One region of the Mucilaginibacter sp. NFX135 genome, then DNA from elsewhere that is predicted to be linked to it. Evidence: riboswitches for the same ligand, from Rfam matches in the RefSeq annotation. Region 1 holds a riboswitch; each other region holds the start of a gene.
What was found. Region 1 has a riboswitch for S-adenosylmethionine ahead of metH (methionine synthase). Riboswitches for the same ligand answer to the same signal wherever they lie in the genome.
Positions count from the first base shown of each region.

Region 2: linked by a shared signal. The riboswitch ahead of ACNURT_RS15915 (peroxiredoxin family protein) and the one ahead of metH (methionine synthase) in region 1 are both predicted to bind S-adenosylmethionine.
Region 3: linked by a shared signal. The riboswitch ahead of ACNURT_RS15190 (O-acetylhomoserine aminocarboxypropyltransferase/cysteine synthase family protein) and the one ahead of metH (methionine synthase) in region 1 are both predicted to bind S-adenosylmethionine.

Region 1 covers NZ_CP183412.1:782,508-787,678, forward strand. The annotation lists gene ACNURT_RS03470 (Bax inhibitor-1/YccA family protein) at 433-1,164, shown strand; SAM riboswitch class I at 1,579-1,690, shown strand; gene metH (methionine synthase) at 1,854-5,171, shown strand, end outside.
Region 2 covers NZ_CP183412.1:3,808,729-3,813,899, reverse strand. The annotation lists gene ACNURT_RS15920 (SusC/RagA family TonB-linked outer membrane protein) at 1-2,336, opposite strand, end outside; gene ACNURT_RS15915 (peroxiredoxin family protein) at 2,702-3,271, opposite strand; SAM riboswitch class I at 3,392-3,501, opposite strand; gene ACNURT_RS15910 (GH92 family glycosyl hydrolase) at 3,831-5,171, shown strand, end outside.
Region 3 covers NZ_CP183412.1:3,615,290-3,620,460, forward strand. The annotation lists gene ACNURT_RS15180 (homoserine dehydrogenase) at 1-214, opposite strand, end outside; gene ACNURT_RS15185 (homoserine O-acetyltransferase family protein) at 214-1,269, opposite strand; gene ACNURT_RS15190 (O-acetylhomoserine aminocarboxypropyltransferase/cysteine synthase family protein) at 1,333-2,658, opposite strand; SAM riboswitch class I at 2,912-3,022, opposite strand; gene ACNURT_RS15195 (hypothetical protein) at 3,209-4,306, shown strand; gene ACNURT_RS15200 (trans-sulfuration enzyme family protein) at 4,303-5,171, opposite strand, start outside.

The sequences.
Region 1 (5,171 bases):
ATGGATTTTGGGAGCAAGGAAAAAGACAAAAACAAGCCCATAGTGTTTTTTCTTCCCCAGTCAGCAGATAAGCTTCGGACGAAAACGGGCAGAACAATGGTGGCCTGTGCGGCTGCAGGGGCATAGCGAACCTTACCTGAAGTGGGGATAATGAGCGAACGAAGTAGGGGTAAGGTTTAGCAGCCCGTGGTTCTGGCTGATTTGCAGGGTAAAAGCATAGTGCGGCAAAGAAGCATTTCTGCTGAAAGCCTTTATGGTTACTTTTGTGGCGACAAAAGTAACTGGTCCTCCCGCGGCCAAGAGCGGGTATACGCCAAGGTTTTTTTTCCGGGCTCTTGACTCTTACATCTTGACTCTATTCCTCCCCCTACTCCTTCACCAGATATTCACATTTTATTCGTAAATTTGAGTATTAATTTATTTTAATATAAAATGGAAACTAAAGATCCTGAATACGTTTATAAAAACGTAATACAATTAAACGAAACAGACGCATCGCGTAAATTCATAGCCAATGTGTTTTTATGGATGTTTGTTGCCCTGGGGCTTTCTGCTGTTTGTGCATTTCTGTTTTCACAGAACCAGGCCCTGCTTAATATGCTTATTGATCCGGCCACAGGCCGTAATACCGGTTTAGGCACTATTACAATGTTTGCACCGCTTGCATTCGTATTGATCATCTCTTTTGGTTTTAACCGACTATCTTACGGAGTGTTAGCGTTCCTGTTTATTGCGTTTTCGGCAATAATGGGTATTAGCCTAAGCTATATATTATTGGTTTTTACTGCTGGCTCAGTTTTAGGCGTATTTATTACCACATCGGTAGTATTTGGTGTAATGGCTATCGCCGGTTATACCACCAATACCGATTTGACCAAATATGGCCCAATCCTGATGATGGGACTGATTGGTATTATCGTAGCATCTTTACTTAATATGTTTATGCACAGCAGTGGCTTAGATTATGTCATTAGCTATGTAGGTGTAGCTGTATTTGTAGGTTTAACCGCTTATGACGTACAGAAATTAAAACGTATTGGCGCAGGTTTAGAATACGGTGATGCATCGGCCTCAAAAATGGCATTGATGGGCGGCTTAACCTTATATCTTGATTTCATCAACCTTTTTCTGATGATTCTGCGTTTATTCGGCAGAAGAAGATAATAGCTAACAAAAAAGTATACAACAGCCCGGCTCTCTGAAAAGAGAGCCGGGCTGTTTAGTTAAAGTAAAGCCGGGTCCCAAAATCAATCGTTTGGTATTTTGTTATTTGACAGGCAATAAATTAAAACTTTTTAAACTTTTCAAAACCCATCAAAAATTTGTTAAAAAGTGTTAAAATCGATGGTTTTGAGCGCGTTTTAAATGGTTTTTGAGTTGATTTTGCCCCGATTTTAGTCCGAAAAGTGTTAAAATTTAAGGTTTAAAAAGTTTTTCCATTCGTCCGCCGGCTTGTTTCCATCAGATAATGCCTAATGTCGTACCCCTGAATATTCATGCAATTGTAAACACGTATAAAGTACACAATTGGCGGGCTAAAACTATTGCATATTAAAGCTTTATTGTGCACCTTTGCATTGCTTATAGAGAAAGGCGGAGGGATTAGACCCTGCGATGTCTTAGCAACCTGTACTATACAAGGTGCTACATTCTACTCAACAAATACACAATAGGTTGGGAAAGATAAGCGAAAGTCAGTCACATACCCGACTTTTCGAGATAAGCTGTATTTTTTTAGTATCAAGTATTTAGTAGCAAGTAGTAAGACAGCTTCTGTCTTTATCCCTGCTATACTACCATCAAGCGCTGAATTTTCGGTACTTGATACTTGATACCAGCTACTTGATACCAACATGGATATTAGAAAAGAATTAGAGAAACGCATACTGGTAATTGACGGGGCAATGGGTACCATGATACAACGGTACCAATTATCCGAGCAGGATTTTCGTGGCGAGCGTTTTAAAGATCATAGCTCTGATCTGCAGGGAAATAATGACCTTTTGAACATCACCCGCCCGGATATTATCAAGGCCATACATGCCGAATACCTGGATGCTGGTGCTGATATTATTGAGACGAATACCTTCAGCACGCAAGTAATTTCCCTGGCAGATTATAAGCTGGAAGAGCTGGCCTATGAGCTGAGCTATGAAGGCGCACGCCTGGCCCGTGAAGTGGCTCAGGAGTATACCGCCAAAAATCCGGCTAAACCCCGTTTTGTGGCCGGTGCAATCGGGCCAACCAACCGTACCGCCTCGCTATCGCCCGATGTAAACGATCCGGGATATCGGGCAGTAACATTTGATGACCTGGCTGATGCCTATTATGACCAGGTGCGTGGCTTGGTTGATGGCGGGAGCGACCTGCTGCTGGTAGAAACCATATTTGATACGCTGAATGCTAAAGCGGCATTGTTTGCCATCAATCGCTATGCAAATGAGTCGGGTAAGTATTTGCCTATCATGATCTCTGGTACTATAACCGATGCTTCGGGTCGTACGCTGTCTGGCCAAACGGTTGAGGCTTTCTGGAATTCGGTACGGCATGCCAACCTGCTTTCGGTAGGTTTAAATTGCGCTTTGGGTGCCAAAGAAATGCGCCCTCACCTGGCCGAGCTTTCCGAAAAAGCTGATGTATTTATATCTGCTTATCCAAATGCTGGATTACCCAATGAGTTTGGTCAGTATGATGAAACTGCGCACGAAACGGCCCATCAGGTCGACGATTTTATAAAAGCCGGTCTGGTAAATATTGTAGGCGGTTGTTGTGGTACTACACCAGAGCATATTCAATGTATCGCCGAAAAGGCGGCCAAATACCCGCCAAGAATAGTTCCAACGGTTGAACCGCATTTGCGCCTGAGTGGATTGGAAGCCGTTACTATAACTCCTGAAAGTATTTTTGTGAACGTGGGTGAGCGTACCAACATTACCGGATCGCCTAAATTCTCCAAACTGATCCTGGCCGAAGATTATGAAGCGGCCCTGGCCGTGGCCCTGCAACAGGTAGAAGGCGGCGCCCAGGTGATCGATATCAATATGGATGAGGGTATGATCGATTCGGAAGCGGTGATGGTGAAATTCCTGAACCTGGTAGCTTCTGAGCCTGATATTGCCAAGCTGCCCATCATGATCGACTCCTCTAAATGGACAGTTATTGAAGCTGGCTTAAAATGTATCCAGGGCAAAGGCATCGTGAACTCTATCTCTCTGAAAGAGGGTGAAGATAAATTTAAAGAGCATGCCCGTAAAATATTAAGCTATGGTGCCGCTACAGTAGTAATGGCTTTTGACGAAACCGGTCAGGCCGACTCCCTGCAGCGTCGTATCGAAATCTGTAAACGCTCCTATGATATCCTGGTGAATGAAGTGGGTTTCCCTCCACAGGACATTATATTCGACCCCAATATATTAACCGTAGCCACCGGTCTCGAAGAGCATAATAACTACGCTGTAGACTTTATTGAAGCCACACGCTGGATAAAACAAAATCTGCCTCATGCAAAAGTAAGTGGCGGGGTAAGTAATATTTCGTTCTCCTTTAGGGGTAACAATGTAGTGCGCGAGGCTATGCACTCGGCATTTCTGTATCACGCCATCAGGGCGGGTATGGATATGGGGATTGTGAATGCCGGTATGCTGGAGGTTTACCAGGAAATTGATAAGATCCTTTTGGAACTGGTAGAGGATGTATTGCTTAACCGCCGAGATGATGCCACCGAACGCCTGGTAGAATACGCCGATACCATTAAAAGTAAAGGCAAAGAAGTGGTGCGCGACGAAGAATGGCGCAAAGGTACCGTTCAGGAGCGGCTTTCACACGCATTGGTAAAGGGTATCATCGAGTACCTTGATGACGATGTGGAAGAAGCCCGCTTGGCTTACAACAAACCGTTGGAAGTGATTGAAGGCCCACTGATGGATGGCATGAACATCGTGGGCGACCTGTTTGGTGCCGGTAAAATGTTTTTGCCCCAGGTAGTAAAATCGGCCCGGGTGATGAAAAAGGCTGTAGCCTATCTGCTGCCTTTTATCGAACTCGAAAAACAACGGGTTATTGATGCCGGCGAAGATTCAAGCGATAACCGAGCCAATGCAGGTAAAATATTAATGGCCACCGTTAAAGGCGATGTGCATGATATCGGCAAAAATATAGTGGGTGTAGTTTTGGCTTGTAATAATTTCGAGATCATTGATCTTGGGGTGATGGTTCCAGCCCAGCGGATAATTGAGGAGGCCAAAGCCCAGAATGTAGATATTATAGGATTAAGTGGCCTGATCACCCCATCGCTGGATGAAATGGTGCATTTTGCCAAGGAAATGGAGCGGAACGGTTTTACTATTCCGCTGATTGTAGGGGGCGCCACAACATCGCGGATACACGCGGCGGTAAAGATTGATCCGAATTATTCCGGACCGGTGATACATGGTATAGACGCTTCGCGAAGTGTTACCATGTGCAGCAATTTAATGAGTAAGGATAACAGAGATGCCTATATTCAGGGTATTAAGGAAGAGTATGCCAAAGCCCGGGAAGCGCACCTGAACAAAAAATCAGACAAACGTTTTGTAACCATTGATGATGCCCGTAAATCAAAATTCCAGATCAGTCTGGATGGCGACGTGGCTATAAAACCAACATTCACCGGTACAAAAGTATTTGAATCATACCCGCTGGAAGAGCTGGTGCCCTATATCGACTGGACGCCGTTTTTCCATACCTGGGAACTGCGCGGTAGCTACCCGAAAATATTTGCCGATAAGTTTGTGGGCGATGAAGCTAAAAAACTATTTGATGATGCGCAGGAACTGCTGAAAAAAATAGTGGATCACAAACTATTAAAAGCCAGCGGCGTGATCGGTTTTTGGCCGGCCAACAGCGTAGGTGATGATATTGAACTGTATACTGATGAAAGTCGTTCACAGTTGTTAACCCGTATACATACCCTGCGCCAGCAAACCGAAAAGATGAAAGGCGAGCCATACTATGCGCTATCAGATTTTATCGCTCCAAAAGAAAGCGGTGTGCCCGATTATATGGGGGGCTTTGCCGTTACAACAGGTATAGGTTGCGATGAACTGGTAGCCGAATTTGAGCGCGATCATGACGATTATAACAGTATAATGGCCAAAGCCCTTGCTGACCGACTTGCAGAAGCCTTCGCCGAA
Region 2 (5,171 bases), 3.0 Mb from region 1:
TTGATGTCCCAGCTAAAATCTTTCAGTTTTACCGGTGTTAAGCCCAATTGCAACTCCAAACCTTTATTATTAATAGTACCGCCATTGATTAGGTTTTGGCTATAACCTGTTGTTTGGCTTACATTTACGTTGAGTATCTGATTAATACTATTGGTGTTGTAAACGCTTGCATCCAAACGGATCCTGTCATTAAAAAAGCCTACTTCAAATCCCGCTTCTGCAGAGGTTGTGGTTTCTGGCTTTAAATTAGGATTAAGGTTGAGGCTATTGGCACTTTGCTGAGGATTTGAACCAAAGGGAGCAGTAAAATCATATGTATTTAGCAGTTTGTAGGGGTCAGTGTCTTTACCAACTTTTGACCAGCCACCACGAAGTTTTAAATAGCTCAATACATCGCTCTTGATATCCAGCGCTTCTGATAATATCAAACTTCCGTTAACAGAAGGGTAGAAGTATGACAGACTGGCTCTTGGAAGTGTAGATGACCAATCGTTGCGTGCAGTAACGTTTAAAAAAGCATAGTTCCTGAATCCAATCTGGCCCGATGCAAAATAGCTATACCTTTTAGATTTGTAATAAGCGCTTGATGATATCAGCGGATCACGTGAGTTGCTTAATGTATACAAACCATTAACAGCCAGTTTGGGTGCCTTTTGATCATGATTCTCTAATAGATTTACCCTGATATTACCACCTATTAAGGCGTCGATAGAAAAATCATCGTTTAACTTTTTGGTATACTGTAACCGGCCTTCGGTGTTGGTTTCGGTAACATCGTAAGCATCTTCTTCATATGAGCCAAAAGGAGTACCATTAGTACCATAGGCTATTTTGATCTTGCGGCGGTCGTTATAGTAATCAGTACCGGTACGGAAGTTTGCCGATAATCCGTCGATGATCTTATAGTTCAATTCCGCGCTACCGATAAAACGATTCTTTGTTTGTCCAACTGTATTTTCATAAGCCATAAAATATGGATTGCTGTAATAGCTGTTGTTCCAGTTAAAGGTATTGCCATTGGCATCCAAATAATTTTTTAACTGACTTACATCAACCTGGCGACCAAACCATGTAAATTGCAGCATAGTACTGGTAGCTCTTTTACCGCCTGAGCCTGGCAAATTGGCGGCATCATCTTTAATATAGTTAGCAATGGTGGTTAAGGTTAGTTTAGGGGTGATCTTGTAAGTGGCATTCAATATAAATGAGTTGCGACCCTGTTCGGAATTAGGAATAACCCCGGTTTGATGCAGATTATTATAACCTAATCTGAAATCATATTTATCACCTGAGCTTGCCAGTGAAATACCATTATTTAATGTTACACCTGTTTTAAAAAAACTGCGTACATTATCTGGATGGGCTATAAAGGGAACGGGTGTACCATTTGAGTTAAATTGAGGGATCAGCTGACCATCCAGGGCAGGACCCCAGCTTTCATCCACACCATCATTTACACCACCGCCTTTACCATCCACATAGCTGAATTTGCCGTTTGAACCCTGACCGTATTCATTTTGATACTTGGGCAGACCCAATAAATTGGAAAACGAAGTATTTGAATTAATATTAATTCCCAAGCCTTTGGTGCCTTTTCCACTTTTAGTTTTTATTAAAATTACACCATTAGCAGCTCGCGAGCCATAAAGTGCAGCAGCATTAGGCCCTTTTAGCACAGTAAGCGATTCAATATCTTCTGAGTTAAGATCTGAAATAGCATTGGCAAAATCCCTTGAACCACCGGTTCCTAAAAACTGGCTGTTATCAACGGGTAAACCATCAACCACAAACAAGGGTTGGTTATTACCTGAAATAGAGGTTTCACCACGGATGATGATACGTGATGAACCCATATCGCCCTGGCTGTTGGTTACGTTTACACCGGCTATTTTGCCGCTTAAGGCATTCACCAGGTTGGTTTCTTTGGCTTCGGAGATATCCTTCGATTTTAAACCCTGCACGGCATAGCCGAGCGTCTTTTTATCTTTGGATATGTTGAGCGCCGTGATCACCACCTCGTTCAGCGCATTGGCCTGTTCTTCTAAGATGATACGGAGCGGGGCGTCGCTGCCGGTAACGGGTATTTCTTTAGTGGTAAAACCAATATAAGTTATCCATAACACGTCATTTACCTTGGCGCTTAAGGTAAACTTACCGTCGCTGCTGGTTTGTACACCGTTGGTTGTTCCTTTAACAGAAACACTTACGCCGGGCAAGGGTAACCCGTCTGACTTGGCGGTTACCACTCCGCTTATTTTAACAGATTGCGCTGCAACCGTTTGGATGAAAATAAAAGGCAACAGTATTGCCAGTAGTAGTTTGTAATTTTTAAACATGGTAATTGATTGTGAATGTTAACGATACCATACAGCATCCGGAAAAATGAAAGGCTTAGTCATCCGCAGATCTGATGACCCGGTGATCTATATCATTCCCTTAAACTGTAAATTTTTGATTATTGGGTTGTGTTGTCTGAGATAAAAAGCCTGACCGACCTAAGCAACGCTGTAAGTTAACAGCAGCAACACATGTTTTGCATAGATGACATAGGGGTAGAAGCAGATGTTAAAGTGTAAATGTTCAAAACAGAAGCGTTGTTTAAGGTTATGTAATTTGTTTTCATATCCGGTGTGATTGTTGGTTAAATCGATATAGCAATAGTGTGACGACAGGATCAACGACACATGCCTTATTATATATTTTAGTTTACAGATGCGGTTTTGTTATTCACCAAAGCGTCGACCACTTTAACCATTGAGGCAAACTCCTGCTGATCATACAGGCGGGTGAGATAAACGATGCGGCCCTCGCGGTTGATCACGACATTACGGGTAACACCGCTCTTTTTATTGGCAAACCTTCCAAAAATTTCGGCACCAGGATCAAGTGCCAGATCATAGGTGATCTTCATGTCGCTGTGAAACTTCTGCACTTTTTTCAAAGGCTCATCACGATCGACGCCAATCAATATCAGGCCCTGATCTTTGTAAGCTTCCCAAATGTCTTTTTGCAGGTGTGGCATTTCCTGGCGGCATACACTGCACCAGCTGGCAGTAAACTGAAGTATCACTACTTTGCCGCGTAACTGCTTTAGGGTAGTTTTGGTACCGTTTGTGAGTACCAATTCAAAATCATCTGGGGCCTGGTCGCCAACTTTTACCAGATAACCACGATCGATATTAGCCGAATCTACAGCCTGTACCGATTGTGCCTGGACGGCAACGCCGGTGGATAGGAAAAGAGAAACTATGAGTAAAAGTTTGTTGTTCATTGAATTTATTAAATAAGGCCCGCTATAATTAAGCCAGGGATAAAAAATTAACAGATTTCAATTAAACAGAAATAATGGAGAGGATATTGGAACAGCCTATAGCTGTATAATGTGGACGTATCATTATCTTTTCTGCAAATAATGGCAGATAGGAATTAGCACCTTTATAACAATCTGTACAGGTTGCTAAGACATCACAGGGCCTTTCCCTCAGTCTTTCTGGATAATTAAAAAATGAAATAAAGAACGATTTCGGCTGCAAACATATAAATAATTCTATTAAATCCATAGACTTTATATTAATTTGGTAATTTTCGCTTATTTCTTACAATTGGGTGGCAAAAGGAGAGAGGAAGATAGATGAAATAGAGTAAGTCATCCTGAACTTATTTCCAGATTCCACAAGACTGAGCGCCCATGAAAATGGATGGCGGGTAAAACAAAAGATCAGGAAAACGATTAAGTAAATAATTCAACTATTTTTGAGAAATATGACCTTAAAATAAGAGATTTGTTTTTGATCTGTCAGGTCGCTTACCAATTATACCTTCTGCTCACTATGCAATTAAAACGTAGCATTTACTTGTTAGGCTTACTAACCTTTGTTTACGCGGATAATTTCGCCCAAAGCACTGCCGCCAAAAAGCAACTGGACGAGGTTGATTATGTTGATCCGTTGATAGGCACTTCTCTAAAAGGTTTTGCCAAAAATTTTGAGGAAGGCAATGGTGGTGGCGGCACCATGCCCTGCGTAAACGTACCCTTTGCCATGACCAACTTTGTAGCCCAAACCCGCGAAAACAAAATGAGCTACATGGTATACCACTATGAGGATAGTAAGGTTATCGGTTTCGCGGCCAGCCACCAACCTACCGTATGGATGGGCGATTATGGCTATGTTTCGGTGATGCCGCAGGTAGGTAAATTACGTGTTTTACCAAAGGAGCGCGTACTTTCCTTCAGCCATAAAGATGAGGTGTCCAAACCTTATTATTATTCGGTAAAGCTAAAAACTACAGGGGCAGAGAAGATCAAAGCCGAAATAGCGGGCGCTAATACCTGTGGTATGTTCCGGTTTACTTTTCCCAAGGCCGATCAGGCGCACATCATTATCCAGGGCATCAACCTGAACCCAGAGCTGAAGGACTGGGCCAATGATTATACCGTACGGATTAAAAAGCTAAAAGGTTATGTGCACGTAGATACGGTAAATAACGAAATAACAGGTTATAACCCCGACCGGCAGTCGGCACAGTTAGGTCCTGAGTTGAAGAATTTTAAAGGGTATTTTGTGATCAAGTTTAACAAGCAGATCAAAAAATATGGTACCTGGGACAAGCAGGTGATCAACAAAGGCAGTCATGAGCAATATGGTACCCGGATGGGGGCCTTTATATCGTTCCGTACCAAGGCTAATGACGAGGTGAGGGTAGTAGTAGCCACGTCATTTATCAGCCTGGAGCAGGCCCGCGAAAACCTTAAAAAGGAGATCCCTGACTGGGATTTTGACCAGGTAATAAAAAGCACGCGCGACCAATGGCAACAGGCCCTAAAAGTTATACAGTTAAGCAGGGTAAGCAGGGATCAGCGGACGATCTTTTACACCGCTTTATTCCATACCATGCTGTTTCCGAGACAGTTTTCGGAGTACGGTAAATATTACAGCGCCTTTGACGATAAGGTGCACAAAGGTGAATCGTACAATGATTATTCGCTTTGGGATACTTTCAGGGCGTTGCACCCGCTGCTGACGCTTATCCAGCCGAAGAGGGTTGATGGTATGGTTCAATCGCTGTTGCAGATGTACCAGGAGGGTGGCTGGATGCCGATGTGGCCAAATCCAACCTATACCAATATTATGATAGGTACTCACGCAGATGTTGTTGTGGCCGATGCCTAT
Region 3 (5,171 bases), 2.8 Mb from region 1:
TGATCAGTTCAACTATAGTGTTAATCTCCGGGTTGTTCAACAGTTCATCCCGGTCGGTAGTAAATAAATGTGCCGGCAGGGAACGTTCTTTATGCGGATCCTTGATAGCAAATTTTACAATTTCAATGTTTAAATTTTTGGTTTTAACGATATCATAAAGCCCTTGTCCAACAACTCCAAATCCAAATAATCCGATATTTAACTTTTTACTCATTACGCTGTACGTTGTAGTTCTATAATTTTTCCTTTTACATCCGTTTTAAAAAACGATGTGATGATATTTGTTAATGCTTCTGTTTCAATTAAAAACCCATCATGACCATAAAATGAATCGAGCTCGGCAAAGGCCGATTTTGGGATATGATTAAATAAATACTTCTGTTCTTCGATCGGGAACAACACATCCGAATGAATACCGATCACCAAAGTACGTGCTTTGATCAAACTCAAGGCCTTTTCAACCCCATTACGGCCACGCCCCACATTATGTGAATCCATGGTTTTGGTTAAGTACCAGTAACTGTAGGCATTAAACCGGTTCACCAGTTTCTGTCCCTGGTAGCTTTGATAGGTCGATGCGCGATAATCATCTACTTTATCATCACTTTCTTCCTGCTGGGTTATGGAATAAGTTTTATATCCGCGATAGGAGAGCAGGGCGATACTTCTCGCCGCTTTAAGCCCTTTTTGGCCACCATCTGGTGTATTGGCATAAAAAGTACGGTCGGTAGTAATAGCGAGGCGCTGAGACTCATTAAACGCGATACCCCAGGGTGAATGACGGGCGTTGGTAGCAATAAGGATCAGGTTTTTGATCCGCTCAGGTTCTATAATAGCCCACTCTACCGCTTGTTGGCCACCAAGTGAACCACCTATAAGGATATGAATATTGTCAATCTGTAAATGATCTGCCAATAACTGATGTGCTTTTACAATATCCCTGATGGTAAACTGCGGAAATGCCTGAAAATAAGGTTGCCCGCTTACCGGATTGATGCTCAAAGGATTACTTGTACCATAAGGTGAACCTAAAATATTAGCGCACACAATAAAATGTTCTTCGGGGTTAAAAAGGAACCCGGTACCTACCAGGCCTTTCCACCAGTCAAACACATCGGCATTGGCTGTAAGTGCATGACAGATCCAGATCACATTGTCCTTCGCTTTATTTAACCTGCCATAAGTATGAAAACCAATTTCCAGATCCTGTATCTGCTGACCCGATTCAAATTCAAATGTTTCTGTGTACTTAAATATTTCTGTATTCATTATTTTATTATTCGAGTTTTAAGCTTGAGTTTTGAGTTACCGATTTCAACTCACCACTCACTATTATACTAACTCTGCAGCAAGCTGCTTTACTTTGGCAAATGCCTGTTCAAAATCGGCTTTGATATCATCAATGTGTTCGATGCCTACCGATACTCTTAATGATGTTGGCGTAACCCCAGCTGATAACTGTTCTTCGTCAGAAAGTTGCTGATGCGTTGTGGCCGATGGTTGAATGATTAGCGTTTTGGCATCACCCAGGTTAGCCAGATGGCTTACCAGTTGTAAACTGTCGATAAAATGACTTGCTTGTTGTTTATCACCTTTGATTTCAAATGACAACACCGCTCCAAAACCGTTTTTTAAATATTTTTTTGCCAGCGCATGATATGGTGATGACTGTAGTCCCGGATAGCTCACCTTCGCTACTTGCGGATGCTGCTCCAGCCACTTGGCCAATTCCAGCGCGTTATCTACATGGCGTTGTACACGCAACGACAAGGTTTCCAAGCCTTGAATGTTCAGCCATGAATTAAATGGCGATTGTGAAGGGCCAAAGTCACGTAAACCTTCAACACGGGCGCGTATAATAAACTGAATGTTACCAAACGGGCCATTGATACCAAATACATCAGCAAATACCAAACCGTGATAGCCTTCAGATGGTTCTGTAAACTGAGGGAATTTTCCGTTACCCCAGTTATAATTACCACCGTCAACAATAACACCACCAATACTTGTACCATGACCGCCTATCCATTTGGTAGTTGATTGCACCACAATATGAGCTCCGTGCTCCAGCGGTCGAAAAAGATATCCGGCTGCGCCAAATGTATTATCAACAATAAGCGGCAGGTCGTACTTTTTGGCTAAAGCGGCTACCTTTTCAAAGTCAGCTATCGCATATCCAGGATTACCGATGGTTTCCAGGTAAATAGCTTTGGTTTTATTATCAATTAAAGCCTCAAGGTTTTCAGCTGTATCATCTTTTGCAAAACGTACGTCGATGCCCAAACGCTTAAAAGCTACTTTGAATTGATTGTAAGTACCACCGTAAAGAAAAGGTGAGGTAACAAAATTATCACCGGCTTGTAGTATATTATTTAAGGCTAAAAACTGGGCCGCCTGGCCCGATGCTGTAGCCAAAGCCGCAACACCACCTTCTAAAGCCGCCACACGTTTTTCAAACACATCTGTAGTAGGATTCATTAAACGGGTGTAGATATTCCCAAACTCTTTCAGTGCGAAAAGATTGGCCCCATGCTCCGCATTTTTAAATACGTATGATGTGGTTTGGTAAAGCGGCACAGCACGTGAACCAGTGGTCGGGTCGGCTTCCTGACCTGCATGTAATTGTAGGGTTTCGAATTTTAAATTGTTGGCAGACATAGTTGTAAGATTGAAATGTGTTTAATTAATTTTTTGACGATTTGATGGATTTTTAACCTGCCGGTAAATAATCTTTACCAGCTGTTGCAACACGTGTGTTTTTCGGGATCGGAAAAAGAGGGCGTGTTAAGTCGATCAGCAGCAGCAACACATACAAATACCGCTAATATTTAAGCAAATAGGTTGTATGTTACCGTTTGAGGTATTAAAAATGTTGTACTGATTAAACTTAATTAAACTTTTCATGGTTATAAATTTATATTCCCCGGGGTTATTTTCCGGGACAGGAATTGGCACCTTCTCCAATTTTGGAGGGTTGCCAGCGGGTCATTGAGCCTGATCTCTCGCCGCTTCTTTATAAATCAAAACCCGAACTATCGCGGAGAATTGACCAATGGTATTGCTACCAAATATTGTTGCAAATATAGGGTGATATATATTGAAATTCCAAATTAAATTTTAAAAGAGAGTAATTTTAACTTAAGTCGTATTTCACCATGTCGGGATATGAAGTATATTTGTCTATTATAAAAGTGAAATACTAAACCTTATGCCCAATTATTGTTCATTCAGACGCCTAATTGCTATACTTGCTATTTCGTCATTAATTCTTCAGTCGAACTCCTATGCGCAATTAACTGATTCTACATCTAAAAAATTAAGAATTAATGGTTTTTGCTTATGCCAAACTGCATTATCCGACTTAAAAAAAATTGATAATAACTTACAGGAAGTCTCGGTTGAAGAAATGGATCTCCCTCCAAACTGTTATGGTCAGGATTCCCGCTTTATAGCAGGAAAGGGCTATGCTATAGCAGGACAATCAGGAATGATATTTCAAAAAGATCAAGCATCTGATTTTATTAGCAAAATCAGGCTAACCAAACAATTTGCAGGAAAGCTTCCTGATGGAACTTTTATTGATCTGAGTAAATTTCTATTAAAGGATTTAATAAAATTATATCCAAACTTAAAAGATACATGGGGTTCAAGAGGATGTTCAACATATTGGAATTTTTCAAATGGAGCTGTATCTTTTTATCTAAAAATCGATTCTACTAAAAAGCCTCAATTTCCGATAGATGAGGCTTACTATATGGATAAGCCCATAGTTGCCGTAGATATAACATTATCTTGCTACGGGGTAGAAAAAGAAGATGCTAACTCACATGCCATAGAAATGCCGGAAATAAATAATGATCCTGTATTTTTTATCGATAGTGTAAAGGTAAATAAAGCAGACCTCATGCGTTATAATCCGAATGACATTGCAACGGTTACTGTATATAAAGACACTAATGCGATCAAAAAAACAGGGGTTGAGGCGAAATACGGATTAATATATATCGAGACAAAGAAATTCGATATTGCTCGTTATCAAAGATATTTCAGCTCAAAATCATTCGAATACGCCAAACTTATTTCTGCCGCAAAGGACTCTCAAATCCAATACATACTAAATAAAAGACCACTTGATACAAACTACGAGGGCGATCTGGCAGCGGTTAATGATAAAATATTCAAAGGAGTAAGAATCATCAATAAACAACAGCTATTAAGTGAATTTGGAATAACCGGCAAATCTTATGGTGTAATTATCAGCTCTGACATTCCATCAAATTTGTATAAAGGAAAAGATAAATTTTAACCAAGTGCCTGTTTTAAATCCGCAATCAGATCATCAATATGCTCCAATCCAACAGACACCCTTAATAGATTACGTGGTGTTTTGGTATCTGGCCCCTCAACAGTTGCGCGGTGTTCTATCAAGCTTTCAACACCTCCCAGACTGGTGGCACGGGTAAATAAGTTGAGTTTGTTGATGATGTTATGCGTATCGTTTTCATCACCCTTAACTATAAAGGATAACATACCTCCAAAAGCCAGCATTTGTTCTTTAGCTATAGCATGCTGCGGATGCGAGGGCAAGCCTGGGTATAGTACACGTTCAACCTTAGGATGTTGTTCTAAAAACTCAGCCAAAAGCTGCGCGTTTTGTACATGACCTTTAACGCGATAAGGTAACGTTTTAATACTGCGGGCCAGGTAATAGCAATCAGTTGGGGAGGGGATAGCACCACCCATTTCCTGTACCTGGCGTATTTCTTGCCACCATTCGCTTTTTTCGACGGTAATTAAAGCGCCGCCCATCAGGTCGCTATGACCACCAAAATATTTGGTTGCCGAGTGCATTACCAGATCGGCGCCCAAAGCAAGCGGTTGCTGACATATCGGGGTAGCGAAAGTATTATCACATACCACTTTAATCCCCCTGGCTTTCGCAATCGCAACAATCTTTTTAATATCGGTGATCTTCAACAACGGATTCGATGGAGTTTCTAACCATATCAGCCCGGTTTCGGGCTTAATATGCTTTTGCAACACCTCAACATCGTTTACATCAATAAAATCAAAAGTTAAAATACCAGCAAACAGATTTTTAAGCTGATTGCGCAAACCATGATACATATCATCAGGTGCTATAATATGCGTCCCCGCAGGCAACGATTGAA